DNA from 2 places in the Cupriavidus sp. 01L43 genome. Region 1 is predicted to be linked to the other one. Evidence: riboswitches for the same ligand, from Rfam matches in the RefSeq annotation. Region 1 holds a riboswitch; the other holds the start of a gene.
The links. A riboswitch is a leader RNA that binds a small molecule or an ion and turns the genes downstream of it on or off. The one in region 1 is predicted to bind glycine.

Region 1 (11,846 bases):
GTGATGCTTGGTAGGGGATGCGGCTCAACCCGTCACCGGCTTGCCGGGTGCGCCCGGCGTACCCAGCAGCGCCTTGAGATTGGCCAGCCGGTCCTTGGGGCTCATGGCCGGGGTCTCGTCGACGGGGGCCGGGGCTTCTTCGAGCTTCATTTCAGCGATGAAGCGCGAGGGTTCGCAGGAGTAGGTGTCCCGGGCGCGTTTGCGCTTCTTGCACCAGCTGATCTGGAGGCTGCGCTGGGCGCGGGTGATGCCAACGTACATCAGGCGGCGCTCTTCCTCGATCTTCTCGTCGCTCATGTCTTCGTCCTCGCGCGCATGGGGCAGGATGCCCTCCTCCACGCCCACCAGGAACACGTGCGGATATTCGAGGCCCTTGGACGCGTGGAGCGTGGAGAGCCGCACCGCGTCCGGGTCTTCCTCGCGGCCTTCGAGCATGCTCATCAGCGCCACGGTCTGTGTCAGTTCGAGCAGGTTCTTGCCTTCGTCGCCAAAGCCGTCGGCGTTGTCGAAGCCGGTGGCCTCGCCCTCCCCGGCCTCGGGCTCTGGGCGCGTGCCCTTGCGCTTGAGCCAGTCGAGGAATTCAAGCGTATTGGTCCAGCGCGACTGGGCCTGGCGCTCGTCGAAGGTATCGTACAAGTACGATTCATAGTGGATGCCGGCCATCATGTCGTCGAGCAGCACGGTGGCCGGATCGGTCTTGGCGCGGTCCGCCAGGCGCACCATCGACTCGCAGAACACGCGCAGCGGCTCCAGTTGGCGCGGCTGGAGCTTGCCTTCGATGCCGCCCATCATGGCGGCCTCGAACAGCGACACCTTGGCCTGCCCCGCGAACGTGCCGAGCGCCTCCAGCGTGGTGTTGCCCACGCCGCGCTTGGGCGTGGTGATGGCGCGGATGAACGCGGGATCGTCGTCCGGATTGGCGATCAGCCGCAGGTAGGCGCAGATGTCCTTGATCTCCGCCTTGTCGAAGAAGCTCTGGCCGCCGGACAGCACGTACGGAATCCGCTCGCGCCGCAGGATCTGCTCGAACAGCCGCGCCTGATGGTTACCGCGATACAGGATGGCGTAGTCGCGGAACTGCGCGCGGCGCTCGAACTTGTGGGCGGACAGGCGGAACACCACGGACTCGGCCTCGTGCTCCTCGTCGTTCATCGGATGGATGGCGATGGGGTCGCCCATGCCGTGCTCCGACCACAGCTTCTTGTCGAACAGCTTGGGATTGTTGGCGATGACCGCGTTGGCCGCCTCCAGGATGCGCACCGTCGAGCGGTAGTTCTGTTCGAGCTTGACGACCTTGAGGTCCGGGAAATCGGTCTGCAGGCCGCGCAGGTTGTCCAGCGTGGCGCCGCGCCAGCCGTAGATGGCCTGGTCGTCGTCGCCCACGGCCGTGAACGCCGGCGCGCGCAGGTGCGAGCCGCCGGCCAGCAGCTTGAGCAGCGCGTACTGGCAGGCGTTGGTGTCCTGGTATTCGTCGACGAGGAAGTAGCGCAGGCGGTTCTGCCATTTCAGGCGCACGGCCTCGTCGCGCGCGAACAGCTCGGCGGGCAGGCGGATCAGGTCGTCGAAATCCACCGCCTGGTAGGCGTGCAGCGTGGCCACGTAGTTGCGGTAGACCATGGCGGCCTGGTGCTCGTCGGCATTGGCGGCCTGGGCCAGCGCGGTCTCCGGATCGATCATGCCGTTCTTCCACAGCGAGATCGTGCCCTGCACGCTACGGATCAGCTTCTTGTCCGTGGTGGCGAGCTGCTCCTGCACCAGTCCGAAGCAGTCGTCCGAATCCATGATCGAGAACTGCGGCTTCAGGCCGACGTGCTCCGCCTCCATCCGCAAAATCTGCACGCCGAGCGAGTGGAAGGTACAGACGGTGAGCTGCTTGAGCGGAATCCGCTTGCCCTCGCGCGTGGTCTTGCCCTCCATCAGCTTGCCGATGCGCTCCTGCATCTCTTTCGCCGCCTTGTTCGTGAAGGTGACGGCGGCGATGTGACGCGGCTCGAAGCCCTTGTCCTCGATCAGGTGGGCGATCTTTTGCGTGATGACGCGCGTCTTGCCGGACCCGGCGCCCGCGAGGACGAGGCAGGGCCCGTCCAGATAGCGAACGGCTTCGGATTGGGCGGCGTTGAGTCCGTGGGTCATAGGTGGGCGGGTGCCGGATGGCGCACGCTTGGCGGGCGCGCGAAAGGCGTCGATGTTAACACGCAGGGTGGCCTGCGCCGGTGCCTGATGATGGACATCCAGGACGCGAGTGCTACCAGTGTTTCATCGCGGTAACAGTTCGTAAAAGTGACGTCCGAGGGGACATCCGGGGCATGGAGATTGCCTCATACGGTCATGCGGGACCGGCGGCGACGCCGTCCTGATGACAAATTCGGCACATTCGGAGGCGATCATGAAAACAATGCGAACCCTGGCGAAAATCACGCTGATCGGTGTCACGCTGGCGGCCTTTGGCGGCTGCGCGGACATGAGCCCCAAGACCCGCAACACCGCCATTGGCGCGGGCGTTGGCGCGCTCGGCGGCGCGGCGCTGACCAACGGCAGCGCGCTCGGCACGGTGGGTGGCGCGGCGGTGGGTGGCGTGGTGGGTAACGTCGTCACGAAGGATCGTTGATCCGGCGCGGGTAGTCCTTACCCTCAGGCGGCAGGAATTACAGCCAGCCCCCTCCCCGGCGCCTAGCAAGGTGGCGTCGGCGCCGCGTTGACAAAGGTCAACCCGTCCCGTACATTCACGCGCATCCAACCGGGAGAGCGCGCAGCTATTGCGCCGCCGAAGGGGTATCACCCGAAAACTCTCAGGCACCACGGACCGGTCGGATCGGCATGCAACATGCACACGATGCATGCCGCACTCTGGAGAGCGACACCCGCCCGTGCCAACGCAGGGCGAGCGTGTCCACCGAAGGGGCGCGCGATGCGGCAAGCTGCATCGTAATCTCTCAGGTATCGAGGACAGAGGGGTCATCCGCCGCGGCGGATTGGTGGCATTGCCATCGATCCCCACGGCGGATGACCCTTTTTTCGTTTTCGCCGCCGTATTCGCTCCAGAGGATTTCCCATGACGCTCCAGGCCACGCCCCTTTACGCCATCCACCGCTCGCTCGGTGCCCGCATGGTCGATTTCGGCGGCTGGGACATGCCGGTCAACTACGGCTCCCAGATCGAGGAACACAACGCGGTGCGCGGCGATGCCGGCATGTTCGATGTCTCGCACATGTGCGTGGTGGACCTGTCCGGCCCCAACACGCGCGCCTTCCTGCGCGGCCTGCTGGCCAACAACGTCGACAAGCTCCAGACCCCGGGCAAGGCCCTCTACGCGTGCATGCTCGACGAAAAAGGCGGCGTCATCGACGACCTGATCGTCTATTTCTTCGCCGAAGACCGCTTCCGCCTGGTGGTGAACGCCAGCACGGCGCTGGGCGACATCGAATGGATCACGGCCCGCAACGCGGCCACCGGCAGCGGCGTGACGATCACCCCGCGCCGGGGCGACGTGGCACCGGCCGGCGTGGGCAAGCTGGCGATCATCGCCGTGCAGGGCCCGAACGCGCGCGCCAAGGTGCACGAGGCCTTCCCGTCGACCCAGCCGGCCGACGCGCTCAAGCCGTTCAACGCGGTGGTGGTGCGAGACCCGATGGTCGGCGAGCTGATGGTGGCCCGCACCGGCTACACCGGCGAAGACGGCTTCGAGCTGGTGGTGGAGGCCGAGAACGTGGCCGGCATCTGGGAAAAGCTGCAGTCCGTGGGCGTGCGCCCGGCCGGACTGGGCGCGCGTGACACGCTGCGCCTGGAAGCCGGCATGAACCTGTACGGCCAGGACATGGATATCCACACCTCGCCGCTCGACGCCGGCCTGGCCTGGACCGTCGACCTGCAGAGCGAGCGCGATTTCATCGGCAAGTCGGCGCTGCTGGCAGCCGGACAACATAAGACATTTGCCGGCCTGATCCTGCGCGACAAGGGCGGTGTGCTGCGTGCGCACCAGAAGGTGATCACCCCCGCCGGCGACGGCGAGATCACGAGCGGCACCTTCAGCCCGTCCCTCTCCCAATCCATTGCCTTTGCCCGGCTGCCGCAGGGCGTTGTGCCCGGCACCGAGGTCCAGGTCGAGATTCGTGACCGCAAACTGACCGCGACTGTGGTTAAACTGCCGTTTGTGCGCAATGGCAAGGCACTCGTGAGCTGAGGCATCCGCCCGGCTGACACCAACGGTCGCCATCACGCCTGCCCGGCTGGCCCCGGCAGGCGAACCGAAACAAGACAAACACTGCATTCCCGGAGAATCCGTCATGAATTTCCCTGCTGACCTGAAGTACACCGAATCGCACGAATGGGTGCGCGTTGAAGCCGACGGCACGCTGACGATCGGCATTACCGACCACGCGCAGGACGCGCTGGGCGACATCGTCTTCCTGGAACTGCCCGAAGTGGGCAAGTCGGTCGGCGCCGGCGACGCGCTGGCCGTGGTGGAGTCTGTGAAGGCCGCTTCCGACATCTACGCCCCGGTGGCCGGCGAAGTCATCGCCGTGAACGAGGCCGCCAGCGCCGCGCCGGAATCCGTCAACGCCAACGCCTTCGACGCGTGGCTGTTCAAGCTGAAGCCGGCCAATGGCGACGATGTGAACGGCCTGATGAACGTCGACGCCTACAAGGCCAGCGTCGGCGCCTGACGCGCTGCACCAGCCGTCTCCCGAGCCAGGAGACGGCGCCCGAGATGCCCGCGCGGCGGCCAGGCTGACCACCTGCCGCCCCGCCCCACGAGACACTTGCCATGAACGCCCCTCTTCCCATGAACGCCGCCCAAGGTAGCCGGCCCACGCTGGCCGAACTGGAGGCGCGCGACGCCTTCGCCGCCCGTCATATCGGCCCGGATGCCGCCGAACAGCAACACATGCTCAAGGTGCTCGGCTACGAGACGCGCGCCGCGCTGATCGACGCCGTGGTGCCCGCCGCCATCCGCCGCCGCGACGGCATGCCGCTCGGCGAATTCACCGAGCCGCTGACCGAGGAAGCCGCGCTGGCCAAGCTGCGCGGGCTGGCGAACCAGAACCGCGTGCTCAAGAGCTTCATCGGGCAGGGTTACTACAACACGCTCACGCCGGGCGTCATCCTTCGCAATATCTTCGAGAATCCGGCCTGGTACACGGCCTACACGCCGTACCAGCCCGAGATCTCGCAGGGCCGCCTGGAGGCGATGCTGAACTTCCAGCAGATGGTCACGGACCTGACCGGGCTGGACATCGCCAATGCGTCGATGCTGGACGAAGGCACCGCTGCCGCCGAGGCGATGACGCTGCTCCAGCGCGTGAACAAGCACGCCTCGAACACGTTCTACGTGGCGGACGACGTGCTGCCGCAGACGCTGGAAGTGGTACGCACGCGCGCGCTGCCGCTGGGCATCGAGGTCAAGGTCGGCCCCGCCGCCGAGGCCGCCGGCGCCCATGCCTTCGGCGTGCTGCTGCAATACCCGGGCGTGAACGGCGATGTGGCCGACTACCGTGCCATCGCCGATGCCGTGCACGCCGCTGGCGGGCTGGTGGTGGCGGCGGCGGACCTGCTGGCGCTGACGCTGATCGTCGCGCCGGGCGAATGGGGCGCCGACGTGGCCGTGGGCAACTCGCAGCGCTTTGGCGTGCCGCTCGGCTTCGGCGGCCCGCACGCCGGCTACATGGCCGTGAAGGACGAATTCAAGCGCTCGATGCCGGGCCGTCTGGTGGGCGTGACCATCGACGCGCAGGGCAACAAGGCGTACCGGCTGGCGCTGCAGACGCGCGAGCAGCACATCCGCCGCGAGAAGGCCACGTCGAACATCTGTACCGCGCAGGTGCTGCTGGCCGTGATGGCGTCGATGTACGCCGTGTACCACGGGCCGCAGGGCCTCCAGCGCATTGCCCAGCGCGTGCACCGCCTGACCGCCACGCTGGCTGCCGGCCTGAAGGCGATGGGCGTGACCCCGGTCAACGCCACGTTCTTCGACACCCTGACGCTGGAAACCGGCTTCAACACCGAGGCGATCCACGCCGCCGCCACCGCGCGCGGCATCAACCTGCGCCATATCGGCGCCACCCGCGTGGGCATCTCGCTGGACGAGACCGCCTCGCGCCAGGACGTGGTCGCGCTGTGGGAGATCTTCGCGCACGGCAAGCCGGTGCCGGCCTTCGATGCGACCGAGGCCGCCGTCGGCGATGGTTTCCCGGCCGCGCTGGCCCGCCAGAGCGCCTACCTGACGCACCCGGTCTTCAACACGCACCACGCCGAGCACGAGATGCTGCGCTACCTGCGCTCGCTGGCGGACAAGGACCTCGCGCTGGATCGCACCATGATCCCGCTCGGCTCCTGCACCATGAAGCTCAACGCCACCAGCGAGATGATTCCGGTGACGTGGCCCGAGTTCAGCAAGGTCCACCCGTTCGCCCCGCTCGACCAGACCGTGGGCTATCGCGAGATGATCGACCAGCTCGAAGCCATGCTCTGCGCCGCCACCGGCTACGCCGCGGTGAGCCTGCAGCCGAACGCGGGCTCGCAGGGCGAGTACGCCGGCCTGCTGATCATCCAGAAGTACCACGCCAGCCGCGGCGAAGCCCATCGCGACATCTGCCTGATTCCCTCGTCCGCGCACGGCACCAACCCGGCGTCGGCCCAGATGGCCGGCATGAAGGTGGTGGTGGTGGCGTGTGACGCCGACGGCAACGTCGACCTGCAGGATCTGGCGAAGAAGGCCGAGCAGCACAGCCAGAACCTCGCCGCAATCATGATCACCTACCCGTCCACCCACGGCGTGTTCGAGCAGGGCGTGCAGCAGATCTGCGAGATCGTGCACCAGCACGGCGGCCAGGTGTACGTGGATGGCGCCAACATGAACGCGATGGTCGGCACCGCCGCGCCGGGTCAGTTCGGCGGCGATGTCTCGCACCTGAACCTGCACAAGACCTTCTGCATTCCGCACGGCGGTGGCGGCCCCGGCGTGGGTCCCGTGGCCGTGGGCGCACACCTGGCGGACTTCCTGCCGAACCAGGACAGCGTGGGCTATCGCCGGGATGACAACGGCATCGGCGGCGTCTCGGCCGCGCCGTTCGGCTCGGCCAGCATCCTGCCGATTTCGTGGATGTACGTCGCGATGATGGGCTCGGCCGGCCTGACCGCCGCCACCGAGAACGCCATCCTGGCCGCCAACTATGTGGCGCGCCGGCTCTCGCCGCACTTCCCGGTGCTCTACGCCGGCCAGCACGGTCTGGTGGCGCACGAGTGCATCCTGGACCTGCGCCCGCTGCAGAAGGCCACCGGCATCAGCAACGAGGACGTGGCCAAGCGCCTGATGGACTACGGCTTCCACGCCCCGACCATGAGCTTCCCGGTGCCGGGCACGCTGATGATCGAGCCGACCGAGAGCGAGGCGCTGCACGAGCTGGACCGCTTCATCGACGCCATGATCGCCATCCGTGGCGAGATCGCGCGCGTGGAGGACGGCAGCTTCGACCGCGACGACAACCCGCTGCGCCACGCGCCGCACACCGCCGCCGTGATCACCGCCAACGACTGGACCCACGCGTACACGCGTGAGGAAGCGGCCTACCCCATTGCCTCGCTGCGCACGCAGAAGTACTGGCCGCCGGTGGGCCGGGCGGACAACGTGTACGGCGACCGCAACCTGTTCTGCGCCTGCGTACCGATGAGCGAGTACGCGCAGGACTAAGGCGCCGTGTCTGGCGGCGTCCGGCCTGCCCGGACGCCGCTGGCGCGCTTTGCGCCTCCCGCCCCGGCCCCCCCCGGGCCGGCGTGCAGCACACCATCCCTAGCGGAGGTCTAGTCCATGTGGAATCTGAGCGCCCCCTGGTGGGAATTCGTGCTGCGCGGGCTGATCGTCTACGCCGCGCTGCTGTTCCTGATGCGCGTGTCGGGCAAGCGCCAGATCGGCCAGTTGTCGCCGTTGGATCTGGTGCTGCTACTGATCATCTCGAACGCGGTGCAGAACGCCATGAACGGCGGCGACAACTCCGTCACCGCCGGGCTGATCCTGGCCGCCACGCTGTTCGGCGCCGACGTGCTGGTGGGCTACGGCACCTGGCGCAGCCGCCGCCTGGAGGCGCTGGTGGAAGGCCGGCCCGAGATCATCATTCACCAGGGCGAGATCTTCCAGGATGTGATGCGCCGGGAGCGCATCACACCGCGCGAGCTGCAGAAGGCGCTACGCCGCAACGGTTGCGCGCGTGTGGAAGACGTGCATTTCGCTATTCTTGAGACAGACGGCACGATTAGCGTGATCCAGAAGGAAAAGTCCGAGGACGGGCACGCAAGGCCCGCCATCGACGCCATGTGGCGCGAGCCCGGCCGGCCCGATGCCGATATGTCGCTCTGACCCGACACCCGACCACTTTTCCGACTGCCTCCCCGCCCCTGCGCCCTGCGCGCCACCCCCTACCGGAGCTCCCCGTGGCTGTCAGCGTTTTCGATCTGTTCAAGGTAGGTATCGGGCCGTCCAGCTCGCATACCGTGGGGCCGATGCGTGCGGCCCTGATGTTCGCGCACGGGCTCGAGCGGGACGGCCTGCTGCCCCAGGTGGGCAGCGTGCGCGTGGAGCTATACGGCTCGCTCGGCGCCACCGGCAAGGGCCACGGCACCGACAAGGGCGTGATGCTGGGGCTGATGGGCGATGCGCCCGACACCGTCGACCCCGAAACCATCGAGTCCCGCCTCGCCACGCTACGCGCCCAGCGCAAACTGGCCCTGCTCGGCACGCACGAGGTGCCGTTCGTCGAGCGCGAGCACATCGTGTTCTACCGGCGCGAGGCCATGGCCGAGCATCCCAACGGCATGAAGTTCCACGCCTTCGACGCGGATGGCACGCCGCTGCGCGAGGCACGCTACCTGTCCGTGGGCGGCGGCTTCGTGGTCACGGCCGGCGCGCCGAACACCCAGATCCTGGCGGCCGAGCGGCAGTTGCCGCACCCGTTCCGGAGCGGCCGGGCGATGCTGGAGATGGCGCACGCGAGCGGCAAGTCCATCGCCCGGCTCATGATGGAGAACGAACTGACCTGGCGGCCCGAGCAGGAAGTGACCGATGGCCTGCTTCATATCTGGGACGTGATGCAGCAATCCGTGGCGCGCGGCTGCCGCACCGATGGCGAGCTGCCGGGGCCGTTCAAGGTACGGCGGCGCGCGCCCGAGTTGTACCGGGGACTGACGCTGCACGCGGAGCGGGCGCTGTCCGATCCGCTCTCCGTGATGGACTGGGTCAACCTCTACGCCATCGCCGTCAACGAGGAAAACGCCGCCGGCGGGCGCGTCGTCACGGCGCCGACCAACGGCGCGGCCGGCATCATCCCGTCCGTGCTGCACTACTACGACCGCTTCATCCCCGGCGCTAACCGCGCCGGCGTGGTCGATTTCCTGCTCACGGCGGGCGCCATCGGCCTGCTCTACAAGCTCAACGCCTCGATCTCGGGCGCCGAAGTCGGCTGCCAGGGCGAAGTCGGCGTGGCCTGCTCGATGGCCGCCGGCGCGCTGGCGGCGGTGCTCGGCGGCACGCCGGAGCAGGTCGAGAACGCGGCCGAGATCGGCATGGAGCACAACCTCGGCCTGACCTGCGACCCGGTCGGCGGCCTGGTCCAGATCCCGTGCATCGAACGCAACGCCATGGCATCCGTCAAGGCGGTGAACGCCGCCCGCATGGCCCTGCGCGGCGATGGCACCCACTATGTTTCGCTCGATTCGGTCATCAAGACCATGCGCGAAACCGGCGCCGACATGAAGACCAAGTACAAGGAGACGGCGCGCGGCGGGTTGGCGGTGAATATCGTGGAATGTTGAGCGCCGGCGTATCATGGCGGCACCCCCGGTTTGCCAAGAAGAAAACGGCCATGCAGACCTTCCATCAGCTGTTCGACGAGACTTCGTCCACCTTCACCTACCTGCTGATCGACGCCGAGACGCGTGAGGCGTTGCTGATCGATCCGGTGGACCGGCAGTACGCGCGTGACCTGGCGCTGCTGGGCGAGACTGGCGCGCGGCTGGTCTGGATTGTCGAGACCCACGCGCACGCCGACCACATCACCTCCGCCGGGCAGCTCGCCCTGCAGACTGGCGCCAACACCGCCGCGCCGTCCGGCTGCGACATCAAGCCTGCGCTGAAACAGCTGATCGACGGTGACACCGTCAGCTTCGGCAAGCAGGTGCTTCGCGCGATCCACACCCCCGGCCACACCGCCGGCAGCATGAGCTACCTCTGGGAGGAAGCCACGCCGGACGGCGTGGTGCGCCGCATCTTCACCGGTGATGCGCTGCTGATCGACGGCTGCGGGCGCACCGATTTCCAGTCCGGCGACGCCGGCACGCTGTTCGACAGCCTCACCGAGAAGCTCTTCCGCCTGCCCGACGACACGCTGGTCTACCCCGCCCACGACTACAAGGGCCACACCCAGTCGACCATTGGCCATGAGCGCGCCCACAACAGCCGCGTGGCGGGGCGCTCGCGCGACGAGTTCATCGTCATGATGCGCAACCTCAACCTGCCCCGCCCCAAGCTGATCGATATCGCCGTGCCGGCGAACCAGCGCCTGGGGCTCGTGACCGGGCGAGATGGGGAAAGCGTGCCGCACGGCATCTGATTTTTCGTTCTTCTACTACCCGGAGTGACCAGCATGGCCGAGCACAGTGCCGAGATCGCGTGGGAGCGCGGCGATCAGGATTTCGTGAGCAACCGCTACAGCCGCAAGCATGTGCTGCGGTTCGACGGCGGCGCGGAAGTGCCGGGCTCGGCGTCGCCACACGTGGTGCCGCCGCCGATGTCCGATGCCAGCGCGGTGGATCCCGAGGAAATGCTGATCGCGTCGATTTCGGCCTGCCACATGCTGTGGTTCCTGGCGCTGGCCGCCAAGCAGCGCTTTGTGGTCGATCGCTATGTGGACAAGTCCGTGGGCACGCTGGCCAAGAACGCCGAAGGCCGCATGGCGGTGACCGTGGTGACGCTGCGTCCCGACGTTACGTTCTCGGGCGAGCGCCTGCCGACCCGCGCCGACATCGATCAGCTGCACCACGCCGCGCACGACGCCTGCTTCATCGCCAATTCGGTGAAATCCGAGATCCGATGCGAGCCGGTGTATCCGACCTGACCCCTGCAAACGCCTAATACGCGGCACGAAGGAATTCATTTGACTTCGCCCCCTGCGCTGCAATACTGAGACCGCACACGCGGGCACATGGCCCCGCCGGAGGAGGTACATCATGCATCACAGCAAGCGATGGGGGATGGTGCTCGGCGCGGCAATCGCGTTGGCCGCAGCCGGCGTGCAGGCACAGTCGAAACCGGTGGCTTATCCGGCCAAGGGCCAGTCCGCGCAGCAGCAATCCAAGGATGACGGGGAGTGCTACAGCTGGGCCAAACAACAAACCGGGATAGACCCCGCAGTGGTGGCCCAGGCCCCGCCGCCCCAGCAAGCCCAGGGCGGCCAGCGCGTGCAAGGCGCGGCGCGCGGGGCAGCGGGCGGCGCCGTGATTGGCGCAGTTGCGGGCGATGCCGGCAAGGGTGCGGCGGCCGGAGCCGCCGTCGGGACCATGGCGGGCGGCTCGCGGAACCGGCAGGAACGCCGTAACGTGCAGGCGGCGAACGAACAGAACGCCGCGAGCCAGCAACAGGCGATGGGCAGCTACTACCAGGCGTGGAAGGCTTGCATGGGTGGCAAGGGCTATACCGTTCAATAAGCGGTGCAGTCACCCCGGCCCGCCGTCGGCGTCAGGCCTCCCACCGCTCGCAGGTACGCCGCACCGTCTCGCGCAGGCTGTGCGCATCGGCATCGACGGTGCGCACCCAGTGCGCGTCGTTGTCGCGGCTCGAAGCCAGCGCGCGGATATTCTCG
Region 2 (11,846 bases), on a different contig from region 1:
TTGATCAGGTGCGCGACCGCCGGGACTTCGGCGATGAACATGTCCACCTGTCCGCCCATCAGGTCCTGCACGGCGGGCGCGCCGCCCTTGTATGGCACGTGGCGCAGGCGGATGCCCGCTTCGCGCTGGAATAGCGCGCCAACCACGTGCGTGCTGCTACCCACGCCCGCAGACGCAACGGTGAACTTCTCCGGCTCGCGCTTGGCCGCCGCCTGCAGATCGGCAACCGATTTGAAGGGAGAGCTGGCATTAACGACCAGCAGGTTCGGGGTGGAGACCATCGTGCTCAGGTAAGCCACGTCCTTGAGCGGGTCGAATGGCATCTTGGGAGAAATGAACGGTGCGTAGACCATCGCGCCCGTACCGGCCATGCCCAGCGTATAGCCGTCTGCCGTGGCACGCGTCACGCCCGAGATACCCACGAGCCCCCCGGCGCCGGGCCGGTTCTCCACGACGATCGTCTGCCCGATCCGCGTGGTCATGGACTTGGCGAGCGTGCGCGCCATCACGTCAGCCGGCCCGCCGGCCGCGAACGGCACCACCAGAACGATCGGCCGGTCCGGATAGGCCGCCTGCGCAGGGCTGACCGTCAACAGGGCAGCCGTCCACAGCGAGTACATCATCAGGCGCAACATCATGTCTCCTTTATTAGAACTGCCTGGATATTTGTGGACATAGTATTTTATATCGTTGCGTTTGTCCACTATATGGTTGTACGCATCTCGCTCTATACTTCATCCGTCGTTTCACTCCGCACTGAACTATGGAATACGCTCCTGGCATCAGCCAGCTTGCTGGGCTGCTGGCCGACCCCGGCCGTGCGGCCATGTTGTGGGCGTTGATGGATGGCAGCGCGCGGCCGGCCGGCGAACTGGCGATGATTGCCGGGCTGTCGGCCTCGTCCACCAGCGGCCATCTCGCCCGCATGTCCGAAGGCGGCCTGCTCGCCGTGGAGACGCGTGGGCGCAATCGCTATTACCGGCTGGCCACGCCGGAAATTGGTGTGGCCATCGAGGCGCTTGCGTCGGCGTCGCTGGCCAGCCAGCCGCCGCGCGTGCGTGCCGTGCCGGTCTCCCGCACCGCGCCGCCGGCGCTGCGGCAGGCGCGCACCTGTTATGACCACCTCGCTGGGGAACTTGCGGTGGGTCTTTTCGAACGAATGTCCGAAGCGGGCTGGCTGATCGTGTCGGGCAGCGCCGTCGACCTCAGCGCCCCCGGCGCCGAGGCGATGGGGCAGCTTGGCATCGACCTGGGCGCCACCCGCCGCAAGCGCCGGCAGTTCGCCTGCACCTGCCCGGACTGGAGCGAACGCAAGCCCCATCTGGGCGGGGCGCTCGGCGCGGCGCTGCTCGACAGCCTGCTGGCACGCGGGTGGATCGAGCGTACGGACACGTCGCGCGCCCTGCGCGTGACGCCGCGCGGCCAGCGCGAAATCGTGAACGTGGCAGCCTGACGGATATGAATACCGAAGCCAGAGGAGGAGCAGATGGCAATTGAACTGGACGACGACGCGCAAGACGCCATCAGCCGGCTATTCGCGCTGATTAACCTCGGCGACAGCGCCCAGACCAGCCGGCAGTTTTCGCTGTTCGAGGAAGCGCTGGAAGACGCCGAGGAAGACGAGATCGATGCCGCCGGCCTGCTGTGGCAGGTCAAGGACATCATCGATTGGGAATCCGGCTTTTATGTCGACTGGAAAGACGCCGAGTCCTTTATCGGCTGCCTGAACCAGCTTTGCGAGCGGATCGACCTCGAAGTGGACTGGGGCACCGAGGACACCGAGGACGAAGACTTCCTGGAGGGCACGAGCGTGCCCGAGCTGATGGAGATCGTCGCCACGCAGCTACGCATGGCCGGCTACACGCTCTGGAACTGGGATACCGGCGGCGACGCCTACGGCGGCTGGATCACGCGCAGCGAAGACGACGAAGAGATACTCGAGATCGCCGACACGCTCGGCTTCGACATCCGTCCCGGCGACCAGCCCTACTGACCGACCGGCTCGCCTGGAAACTCAGTCGAGCCCGATCACCACCGCGCCGCCGTCACCGTCCGGGGTATCGGCGATGTCGGCGCTGTCCGATCCATCCGTGCCCGCCAGCGCCTTGGCGCGCGGCGCCGGGCGCCGGGTCTCCGGCACGCCCAGCGTTTCCTCCAGCACAGTGAGGAAGGCCCGCACACTCGGCGGCATCAGCTTGCGCGCGGGCATCAGCACGTACACCTTCAGCGGCGACGACGTATAGCCGGGCAGCACGCGCACCAGTTGGCCGTGCACCAGATGCTCGTGCACGAAGCGGGGCGACATGCGCGCCACGCCCAGCCCATCCAGCGCGGCCTTGAGGCGGACTTCAGCGTTATGCGTGGAGATGCGCGGCGAGACGTCCATGGCGAAGGTTTCCACCCCATCGCGCAGGAATTCCCATTGCACATCGTCGAGGTTGCCGAGCGTCGGCCAGCCCTTCAGGTCCTGCGGCGCGCGCGGCAGGCCGTGCTCGCGGATCAGCGCGGGCGCCGCATAGAACGCACGCTCGATCAGCACCACGCGCTTGCTCGCGAACGAGCTGTCGTGGAGGTTGGTGTCGGTCATGACGAAGGCGAGGTCATAGCCGTGGCGAATCAGGTCGGGCTGGTCCCAGCTCATGTCCAGTTCCACATGCAGCGACGGGTGCAGCTTAAGTAACCTGGAGAGCGAGGCGGACAGGTGCTGCGAACCCACCTCGTATGGCGTGGCGATGCGCAGCGTGCCGCTGACCTCGGCACTCACCGAGGCGGCCTCGGCGCTGATCTCGCGCAACTCGCCAAACAGGGGCGCCACGCGGTCATAGAGCTGCTGGCCGCGCTGGGTCACGCGCACGCGCCGCGTGGTCCGCTCGAACAGGCGCACACCAAGCTGGGTTTCCAGCCGGGCAACCGCCGCGCTGGCCGATGACTTGGGCACTTCCGCCAGTTCGGCGCCCTGCGTGAAGCCGCCCCCTTCCACCACGCGGCAGAAGATTTCCCAGTCTTTCCAGTCTATCGATTTCATGCAGACACCTTCGTCACCCACGCCCTGTGGGCGAGGCGGAATTGTCCCACAGCCCGGACAATCCCGCTGCCGACGTTCACGCCGATAGCCGCCGCGCCGGGCGGCGAGCACGGCATTTGATGCAGGTCATCGTGCGGGAAAACATTGATTGGGAATTGTTCTTGTTACCGCGTACGATTCCGGCATCCGCCCCGGATGGGGCTTCTTGCGGGAGCTGCAATGCTGAAAGTGGCCGTACTTCTCATCGCCGGTGCGTTTTCCACGGGGGCCTTCGCGGGCGCCAAGTGCGACAAGCATCCGAAGTCCGAATGGATGCCCGAGGCCGACGCCAAGGCCAAGATCGCGGCCCAGGGCTACAACATCAAGAAGTTCAAGGTGGACGGCAACTGCTACGAGATCTATGGCACCACCAAGGACGGCAAGAAGGCCGAGATCTACTTCGACACGAAGACGCTCGACATCGTGAAGTCCGAGATCGAGAAGTAAGCATGTCGGTGCCGGCCGGCCATCTGCGCGAACCCACCACGCTCCGCGTCTGGGACGTGGTGGTGCGGCTCACGCACTGGAGCGTGGCGGCCATCGTCTGCTACGACCTCATCGACGATTCCGGCGACCAGTTGCACCGCGTGCTGGGCTACGTGGCCGCCGGACTTGTGCTGTTTCGCATTCTCTGGGGCTTCATCGGCAGCGAACACGCGCGCTTCCGCGCCTGGCTGCCGCGCCCCGCCGGCGTGCTGGCCCATGCCCGGGCCATGGCCCGGCGCCGCACGCCGCGCTTCATCAGCCACACCCCGCTCGGCGCGGTGATGATGCTGGCGATGTGGACCCTGATCCTGCTGCTCGCCGTTACCGGCTGGCTCTCCCGCCTCGACGCGTTCTGGGGCGAGGACTGGCCCATCGACATCCATCGCTGGCTCTCCAACACGCTGCTCGGGCTGGTGGTGGTGCACGCGCTGGTGGCCATCGTTACCAGCGTGGCCGGCAAGGAAAACCTGGTCGGGGCGATGATCACCGGCCGCAAGCCGCGCGACCTCGACTAGCCGGGGGTTGCCGCGCCGGCGCCGCCCGTGGCATAGTGCCCCCGTCGTACCCGTTTTACCCGCGTTATCGGGAGAGACTGTGCCTGCCGCCCGGCAGGCCGGCGCCGAAGGAGCAACCGCCCCGGAAACTCTCAGGCCAAAGGACCGGTAACGCCATTGCACTCTGAAGAACCCCGGCTCGCGTCAGCCGACGGTACCGAAGGAGCAAGCGATGCGCCCGCGCGCATCGTGAATCTCTCAGGTCAAGGACAGAGGGGGCGTGCGTCGCGCATGGTGCGCCACGTACCCCCCATCCACGACGTCCTGGAAGACCTGACAACATGAAGACAATCGCTGTCATCGGCGGTGGCATCACCGGCGTGACGACCGCTTACGCCCTCGCCAAACGTGGTTTCGCGGTCACGCTGCTCGAGCGCCATCGCTACGCCGCCATGGAAACCTCGTTCGCCAATGGCGGCCAGCTCTCCGCGTCGAACGCCGAGGTCTGGACCCACCGCTCCACGCTGGTCAAGGGCATCAAGTGGATGCTCCGCAACGACGCGCCGCTGCTCGTGAACCCCCGCCCCACCTGGCATAAGCTGAGCTGGTTCGCCGAGTTCATCGCCGCCATGCCGCACTACCGGGCCAACACGATCGAGACCGCCCGCCTGGCCATCGCCGCCCGCGCGCACCTGTTCGGCTGGGCCGAGGCGGAAGGCATCGACTTCGATCTCAAGCGGCAGGGCATCCTCCATATCTACCGGGACAAGGCCGGCTTCGACCATGCCGGCGAGGTCTCCAGGCTGTTGGCCGAAGGCGGACTGCCGCGCCGCGCGGTCACGCCCGAGGAAATGCGTGCGATCGAGCCGACGCTGGCCGGCCAGTACTACGGCGGCTACTACACCGAGAGCGACGCCACCGGCGACATCCACAAGTTCACCTCCGGCCTGGCCGCGGCGGCCCAGCGGCTGGGCGTGGTCACGCGCTACAGCCAGGACGTGCAGTCGGTCAACTCGGACGGCCGCACGGCCACCATCACCGTCCGCGACGGTAATCAGACAAGTTCGACAACCTTCGACGCCGTGGTGGTCTGCGCCGGCGTGGCCAGCCGGCAGTTCGCCACGCAACTGGGCGACCGCGTGAACATCTACCCGGTGAAGGGCTATTCGATCACGGTGAACCTGCCCGACGCCGCCAGCCAGGCTGCGGCGCCCACGGTCAGCCTGCTCGACGACGAGACCAAGCTCGTGACCAGCCGGCTCGGCGTGGACCGTTTCCGCGTGGCCGGCACGGCCGAGTTCAACGGCATCGACCGCGACATCCGCGCGGACCGCATCCGGCCCCTGATCGACTGGGTCAACACCTGCTTCCCCGGCGTGAGCACGCGCAGCGTGGTGCCGTGGGCAGGGCTGCGGCCGATGATGCCGAACATGATGCCGCGCGTGGGGCGCGGCCGGCAGGCCAACGTGTTCTACAACACGGGCCACGGGCATCTGGGGTGGACGTTGTCGGCGGTGACGGCCGAGATGGTGGGCGATGTCATCCGGCAGGCGGCGGTACCGCGTGCTTTCTCCCCTCTCCCGCTTGCGGGAGAGGGGTTGGGGGAGAGGGCCGGCGTGACCGGACGCGATATCGCTGCCTGAACCGCCAGCCCTCTCCCCCGCCCCTCTCCCTGAGGGAGAGGGGAGACAACCATCGCGCCAACGAAAAAGGCCCCGCTTGCGCGGGGCCTTTTTCTTCAATCTTGGTGCCCAGGAGAGGACTCGAACCTCCACAGTGTTGCCACCGCTAGGACCTGAACCTAGTGCGTCTACCAATTCCGCCACCTGGGCAAGGTGAGCGGCGCATTCTACATGAGCTTGCGGATTTTGCAAGCCCCTGCGCGTGCCACTATGCCTGCAGGCCCATGTAGATCTTCCCGTCCTGGACGAAGCGATTGCGTCCGGCGCGCTTGGCCTGGTACATCGCGCTGTCCGCGCGGTGCAGCAGCGGCTCCAGCCGTGGCGCGTCCGGCACCGCACAGGCCGCGCCCACGCTGATCGTGACGAAGGGCTGCACTGGCGTGCCGTTGTGCGGGATCTCCAGGTCGCGCACCGCCGCCACCATGCGGCGCGCCACGTTGCGCGTCTCGTCCTGCGAGGCGTCCGGCAGCACCACCGCGAATTCCTCGCCGCCCAGCCGCGCGCAAAACTGCTCGCCCACCAGCACGCTGGTCAACGCGGTAGCCACCCGGCGCAGGCAATCGTCGCCGCAGGGGTGGCCGTACAGGTCGTTGTATTGCTTGAAGAGGTCCACATCGAGAATCAGCAGCCCGATCGGCTCGCCCGCCTCGAAGGCCCGGGTCACGGCCAGCAGCGACTCGCGCTGGAAGAAACGCCGGTTGGGGATGCCGGTCAGCGCGTCGATGTCGAGGTCCGCCTCCACGCGCGAGAGCTTCGCCTCGGTCTGGCCGAGCTGGGCCGTCAGCGCCAGTTCGCGCGACTGGTAGCGGCTGATGTCGCGCATGAAGACCAGCGTGCCGATCCGCTTGCCGTCCAGCCGCATCACCGGCTCCGCCGTCACCTCGTAGTGCGCGCCCTGGGGAATGTAGGGGATGGCGCCGACGTCGGCCCCTGCCTCGCGCGGCTGGCGCAGCGCCTCGTCCCATACGGCCGGCATCGGCTGCCCCCGGCGCAGGTCGGGCACCAGCCGCAGGGCGGCCGGGTTGAACTCGACGAGCCGTCCCTTCGCGTCGACGATCACGCAGCCGTCGCCAATCGTGTCGAACACGCGCAGCCGCGCGTAGTGGCCGATGTCGTCCAGATGGGTACGCAGCGCACAGATCCAGACCACCACCGTCATCAGGGAAAACGTGGCCGGGGTCAGGTCGCCGCCGAGGGGGCTGGTCCAGCGCTGCAGGTAGGCCATGTGGGTGAGCAGCGGCAAGGTGAGGCTGCTGGCCACGATGGCCCGGCCCCGCCGGGTCAGCGCCGCATTGGGCACCTCGGCCGTGAGCAGGAAAACCAGGCTTAGCAGCAGCATGAAGTAGGTCCACGCCGCCACCACCACGTAGCCGGGGCCATGGTGGAAGATCGCGCCCGGCGAGACGCCGGCCGGCATCAGGTCGATGCGCGTCCAGATCAGGTGATGCCGCTCGTTGGTCAGCACCAGCACCACCGACGCCACGGCGGCCAGCACCGGCAGCCACAGGCGCGACCACGGCACCACGTAGCGCGGCCGGCTCAGGTGGATCATCGCCACCAGCCAGCCGATGGGCACCATCACGATGCCCGCGTACTGGGCCTTGGCCCAGAAGATGCGCCCGTCCAGATCGGTCGAGCTGACTTCGAGCAGCCGGCCGCCGCTCCAGATGGCCACGCCGCCGGCCAGCACGAGGAAAGCCTTGATCGTGGGATCGTCGCGGCGCGGCCAGGTGGCGATAACCATGCCCACGCTGCACACCACGGCTATGGTCAGGCAAAGGACAAGAGGGTACGAGGGCATGAGAACGGCGGGGAACCTGATAATAGCCGCCGCGCCCGACATGGCGGAGGCGCCCCATTATAGGGGCTAGCCGGGGCGCCACCCCATCGCCCTCACTTACTTGGAGCGGCTGCGGTCCCCGCCGCGCGAGTCCATGATGATCATGGTGCGGTCCAGCACGCCGGCGTCATCGAAATAGACGCTGAAGTGCGCCGGCAGGTTGCCGGCCATGTACATCCGATAGCTCCATGCCTCGCGCTTCATCAGGGCGAAGTACTGCACCGGCTCGCGCGGGAGGCCGAAGCGCTCGGCGATGTCGCGCTTGGTCCAGATCCCGGGGCGCGCCTCGTAGATCTCCTTCTCGGTCAGGGTCTGGCGGAAGCCGGCCAGCTTGCCGGCGGCGTCGAAGTCGGCCGCGTAGACCTCGAAGCCGTAGGGCTGCTTGGAATAGATCCAGCGCTGGGTGCCGTCGGCCAGTTGGTAGGTCTCGGTCGGGTTGCCGAATGTCTCGCGTACCGAGCTTTGCGGGCTGCCGAGCATCGACTGGGCGGTCTGCACCGGCTGGAGCGTGGCGCAGCCGCCGAGGACCACGGCGGCCAGGGCGGCAAGGAGGGCGACGCGGACGGCGCGCCCGGAAATCGGGTTGGGCATGGCATGTCTCCAGAGTCCATGCCAAGCATAGCCCAGGCGGCCGAACTCAGCGTTGCGGCTGCGGCCAGCCCGCGCGGACGATCTCCCGGTCGTCGATCGGCCAGTGCAGCGCGGCGGCTACCACCCCGAGCGCCATCGCCCCCATCCACACCAGGTCGTAGGAGCGCGTGGCCTCGAACACCACCCCGCCCAGCCAGACCCCGAGGAACGAGCCAAGCTGATGGCCGAAGAACACGAAGCCGAACAGCGTGGTGATGTAGCGCACGCCGAAGACCTGCGAGACGATGCCGCTGGTCAGCGGCACGGTGCCGAGCCAGAGGAAGCCCATCACCGCCGCAAACCCGTAAAGCGTGGCGGCGCTGAGGGGCAGCAGCACGAACAGCGCCATCGCCGCCGTTCGTACTAAATAGATACCGGCCAGCAGATACTTGCGCGAATGCCGCCCGCCCAGCACGCCGAACCAGTACGTCCCGGCGATATTGGCCAGCGCGATGATCGCCAGCGCCGCCATGCCTTCGGACGGCTGCATGCCCTTGTCCCGCAGGTAGGCCGGCAGGTGATTGGCGATAAAAGCCAACTGAAAGCCACATGCGAGGAAGCCGAGGTTGAGCAGCCAGAAGCCCGAATGGCGGAAGGCCTCGCGCACCGCCCCGAGCAGCGGCGGCTGGGCGCCCCCGGCACCGGCACCGCTGGCGGGGTGCGTCCGATCCTGGAATGGCAGCGCCAGCGGGAGCATGGCGGCGGCGGTCACGGCCAGGATCACCAGCGCGCCGCGCCAGCCGGCCTGGAGGATCATCACCTGCGCGCCCGGCACCAGCAGGAACTGGCCGATGCCACCCATCGCCCCGGCGAGCCCCAGCGCCCGGCTGCGCTGCGCCGGCGCGATCATCCGGCTCAAGGCGCCGTAGACCACGCCGAAGGTGGTGCCGGACAGCGCCACGCCCACGCACAGCCCCGCCGACCAGACGAACGCCGCCGGCGTGGCCGCCTGCGCCATCAGGAACAGGCCGACCGCGTACAGCGCCAGCCCGGCCAGCATCACCCGGGCGGAGCCGAAGCGGTCCGCCACCATGCCCGTGAACGGCTGGGCCAGCCCCCAGGTCAGGTTCTGCACGGCCATGGCGAAGGCGAAGGTCTCGCGCGTCCAGCCCCGGTCCGTGATGATCGGCAGCATGAACAGGCCCTGCACGTGGCGCGCACCGAGCGCCAGCCCCATCACCAGCCCGCCGGCCAGCAGCAGGAACCAGGCGGTGCGCCACCAGGGTGGCGAACCGGTCGGCAATGCGCCGGCGGCATGGGAGGCGGGGCGTTGGGTCATGTCGGGAGGATGGGACGATCGGGTTGGGAGATCGCTCTATTTCAGGCGATCGGGGGCGCAGGCTCAAGCGACATTTCCGCCCTCCTGCCATGCGTGGTGGTCATGGCAGCGGGGGCCGAGCCGTGCTTTAATCCCAACACCTTCCCCACCCATCCCGCCATGTCCGTCCCGCTCGCCCGGCTGTTCCCGCTCGATCTGCTCAAGGGCTTCGTGGCCGTGGGCCGGCGCATGAGCATCACCCAGGCAGCGGACGACCTGTGCCTGACGCAGTCCGCCGTCAGCCGGCAGATCCGCGCGCTGGAAGACCATCTGCAAGTGCGGCTGTTCGTGCGCCAGCATCGCGGCGTGGCCTTCACGCCCGAAGGCGAGCGGCTGTTCCGCAGCGCAGATGGCGCGGTGCAGCAACTCCAGGACGTGGCCGGCGAACTGCGCAAGCGCGATGGCCGCCAGCCGGTGACCGTGACGGCCAGCATCGGCGTGGCGGGGCTGTGGCTGCTGCCGCGCCTGGGCAGCCTGCAGCGCGCCCATCCGCAGTTGGACGTGCGGCTCTCCGCCAGCAACCAGATCAGCGACCTGCGCGCGGATGGCATCGACCTCGCCATCCGCTATTGCCGCGAGGCCGACGCCCCGGCGGACGCGATCCGCCTGTTCGACGAAACCATCGCCCCGGTCGCCCATCCCTCGCTCGGCGCGCACCGGCTGACCGCCGTGGAAGACCTCGCCCAACTGCCCCTGCTGGAATTCGATGACCCGCGCCCGTGGCTGCACTGGCGCAGCTGGCTCGGCGCGCACGGCTACCGGCAGGCCAGCCGGCGCGGCATCCTGCGCTTCAACCAATATGACCAGATGATTCACGCGGCGCTGGCCGGCCAGGGCGTGGCGCTGGGGCGGCTGGAACTGATCCAGCCGCTGATCGCGGGCGGGCAACTGGCGGTAGTCGATATGCCCGGCGCCGCGCTGGCCAGCCCCAACGCCTTCTGGCTGATCCACGCCACCGACCACCCACGCGAAGACGTGGCGCGCGTGGCCGCCTGGATTCGCGCCGAGGCGGCCCGGGTGGCGCCCGCCTCAGCGCAGCGGCAGGCTGTGCCAGCGCCACCGGGCCCGTAGCGGCGGGGCAGGCGGGGCGATGACCCGGCACACGGTCACGGCGCCATGGCCCAGCGCGGTCAGGAAATAGGTGGCGTCCTCGGTCACGCGGTGCCGCTGGCCAGCCGTCAGCACGATATCCGGCGAGCGCCGCGGCCGGGCGCCTTCCAGCGTCAGCCACAGCGTGCCCCCGGCGCAGGCCAGTTCGGCCCCGGCGCGCAAGGCCATGGGCAGGCAGTCATTCTCGATCATCAGGGTGTAGGTCATCATGGGCTCCGGCAACGCTTTTATCGTCGCCGACCGGCCGGGCCGGTGCCATGAGGGTTGCGGCGCGCTGGCATGACTTTCGCGCCGACTTTTACGCTGACTTTCGCGCACCGGCTGTCAACTTCCGGCTGGAGATGCCGATAGAATGCGGTGTCGGCGCGCATTCCGCGCCGTCTTGCCACCGATTGCCATGGACCCGATTTCGTTCGAATTTGTCACCGTCGAGGAAGCCAGGAAGATTCTCGACGGCGAGGTGCCGACTACCGGCACCGTGGACTGGCGCGACGCCCGCCAGCCGCCGGACCCGGCCACGCAGGCGCTGACGCCCGCCGCGCTGAAGTGGCTCGCGCAGCTACCGCGCGAGGTGCGCCCCTTCGAGCTGTTCCACACCTATCCGCGCATCGCCAACCAGCTTGCCGCGCTGGCTGGCCAGCAGGGCTACCCCACCCCGGTCACGCTCTTCCTGGCCGACCTGCTGATCGACAAGCGCGGGGGCCGGCAAGGCTTTCCGGGCGGCATCGCCCCGGAACTGTCGCGGCTGCAGGAGCACCTGCTCCAGTCCGCCGAGCCACCCGGCGCCGATCCCACCCTAGCCCTATAGCTGATCCTCCACCGGCAGCACGCGCAGGATGCCGATGCCCATGTGCTGCCACACGCTCATGCCGGGCTCGCTGTCCACGGTGGAGAGCTGCCCCTTCTCGCGCGTGGTCCAGGTCATGGACTCCCCGCCACCCTCGCTCTTGCGCAGTTCCACCTTGTAGGCGATGTCTAGCAGCCCGTCATCCATGCTCTTGACCAGCCGTTCGGCCAGCGCGGGGCTGTCCAGCACCACGCCCATCTCCGTATTGAGCTTGATCGAGCGCGGATCCAGGTTCAGGGAGCCGATGAACAGCAGCCGCCGGTCCACCACATAGGTCTTGGCGTGCAGGCTGGCGCGGCTGGAGGCGAACATCCGGCTCTTGCGCGCCTGGCTGCGCGCCAGTTCGGCGTTGGCGGTGGGCTTCAGTTCATAGAG

Region 2: another riboswitch for glycine. It lies ahead of AC1DP9_RS25130 (D-amino acid dehydrogenase); the one in region 1 lies ahead of gcvT (glycine cleavage system aminomethyltransferase GcvT).

Annotation. Positions count from the first base shown of each region.
Region 1 covers NZ_JBFTSH010000012.1:42,149-53,994, reverse strand. Annotated here, with positions in the region: gene AC1DP9_RS19190 (UvrD-helicase domain-containing protein) at 25-2,133, opposite strand; gene AC1DP9_RS19185 (glycine zipper 2TM domain-containing protein) at 2,387-2,608, shown strand; glycine riboswitch at 2,729-2,816, shown strand; glycine riboswitch at 2,838-2,960, shown strand; gene gcvT (glycine cleavage system aminomethyltransferase GcvT) at 3,053-4,180, shown strand; gene gcvH (glycine cleavage system protein GcvH) at 4,284-4,664, shown strand; gene gcvP (aminomethyl-transferring glycine dehydrogenase) at 4,766-7,687, shown strand; gene AC1DP9_RS19165 (DUF421 domain-containing protein) at 7,805-8,350, shown strand; gene AC1DP9_RS19160 (L-serine ammonia-lyase) at 8,425-9,801, shown strand; gene AC1DP9_RS19155 (MBL fold metallo-hydrolase) at 9,852-10,598, shown strand; gene AC1DP9_RS19150 (OsmC family protein) at 10,632-11,102, shown strand; gene AC1DP9_RS19145 (glycine zipper family protein) at 11,215-11,691, shown strand; gene AC1DP9_RS19140 (YbdK family carboxylate-amine ligase) at 11,723-11,846, opposite strand, start outside.
Region 2 covers NZ_JBFTSH010000020.1:82,468-94,313, forward strand. Annotated here, with positions in the region: gene AC1DP9_RS25100 (Bug family tripartite tricarboxylate transporter substrate binding protein) at 1-638, opposite strand, end outside; gene AC1DP9_RS25105 (ArsR/SmtB family transcription factor) at 764-1,453, shown strand; gene AC1DP9_RS25110 (DUF6630 family protein) at 1,487-1,993, shown strand; gene AC1DP9_RS25115 (LysR family transcriptional regulator) at 2,015-3,025, opposite strand; gene AC1DP9_RS25120 (PepSY domain-containing protein) at 3,245-3,511, shown strand; gene AC1DP9_RS25125 (cytochrome b/b6 domain-containing protein) at 3,514-4,065, shown strand; glycine riboswitch at 4,124-4,222, shown strand; gene AC1DP9_RS25130 (D-amino acid dehydrogenase) at 4,386-5,687, shown strand; tRNA gene AC1DP9_RS25135 (tRNA-Leu) at 5,790-5,876, opposite strand; gene AC1DP9_RS25140 (histidine kinase N-terminal 7TM domain-containing protein) at 5,935-7,527, opposite strand; gene AC1DP9_RS25145 (hypothetical protein) at 7,624-8,157, opposite strand; gene AC1DP9_RS25150 (MFS transporter) at 8,204-9,475, opposite strand; gene AC1DP9_RS25155 (LysR substrate-binding domain-containing protein) at 9,635-10,585, shown strand; gene AC1DP9_RS25160 (DUF2917 domain-containing protein) at 10,544-10,834, opposite strand; gene AC1DP9_RS25165 (hypothetical protein) at 11,022-11,432, shown strand; gene AC1DP9_RS25170 (phospholipase D family protein) at 11,427-11,846, opposite strand, start outside.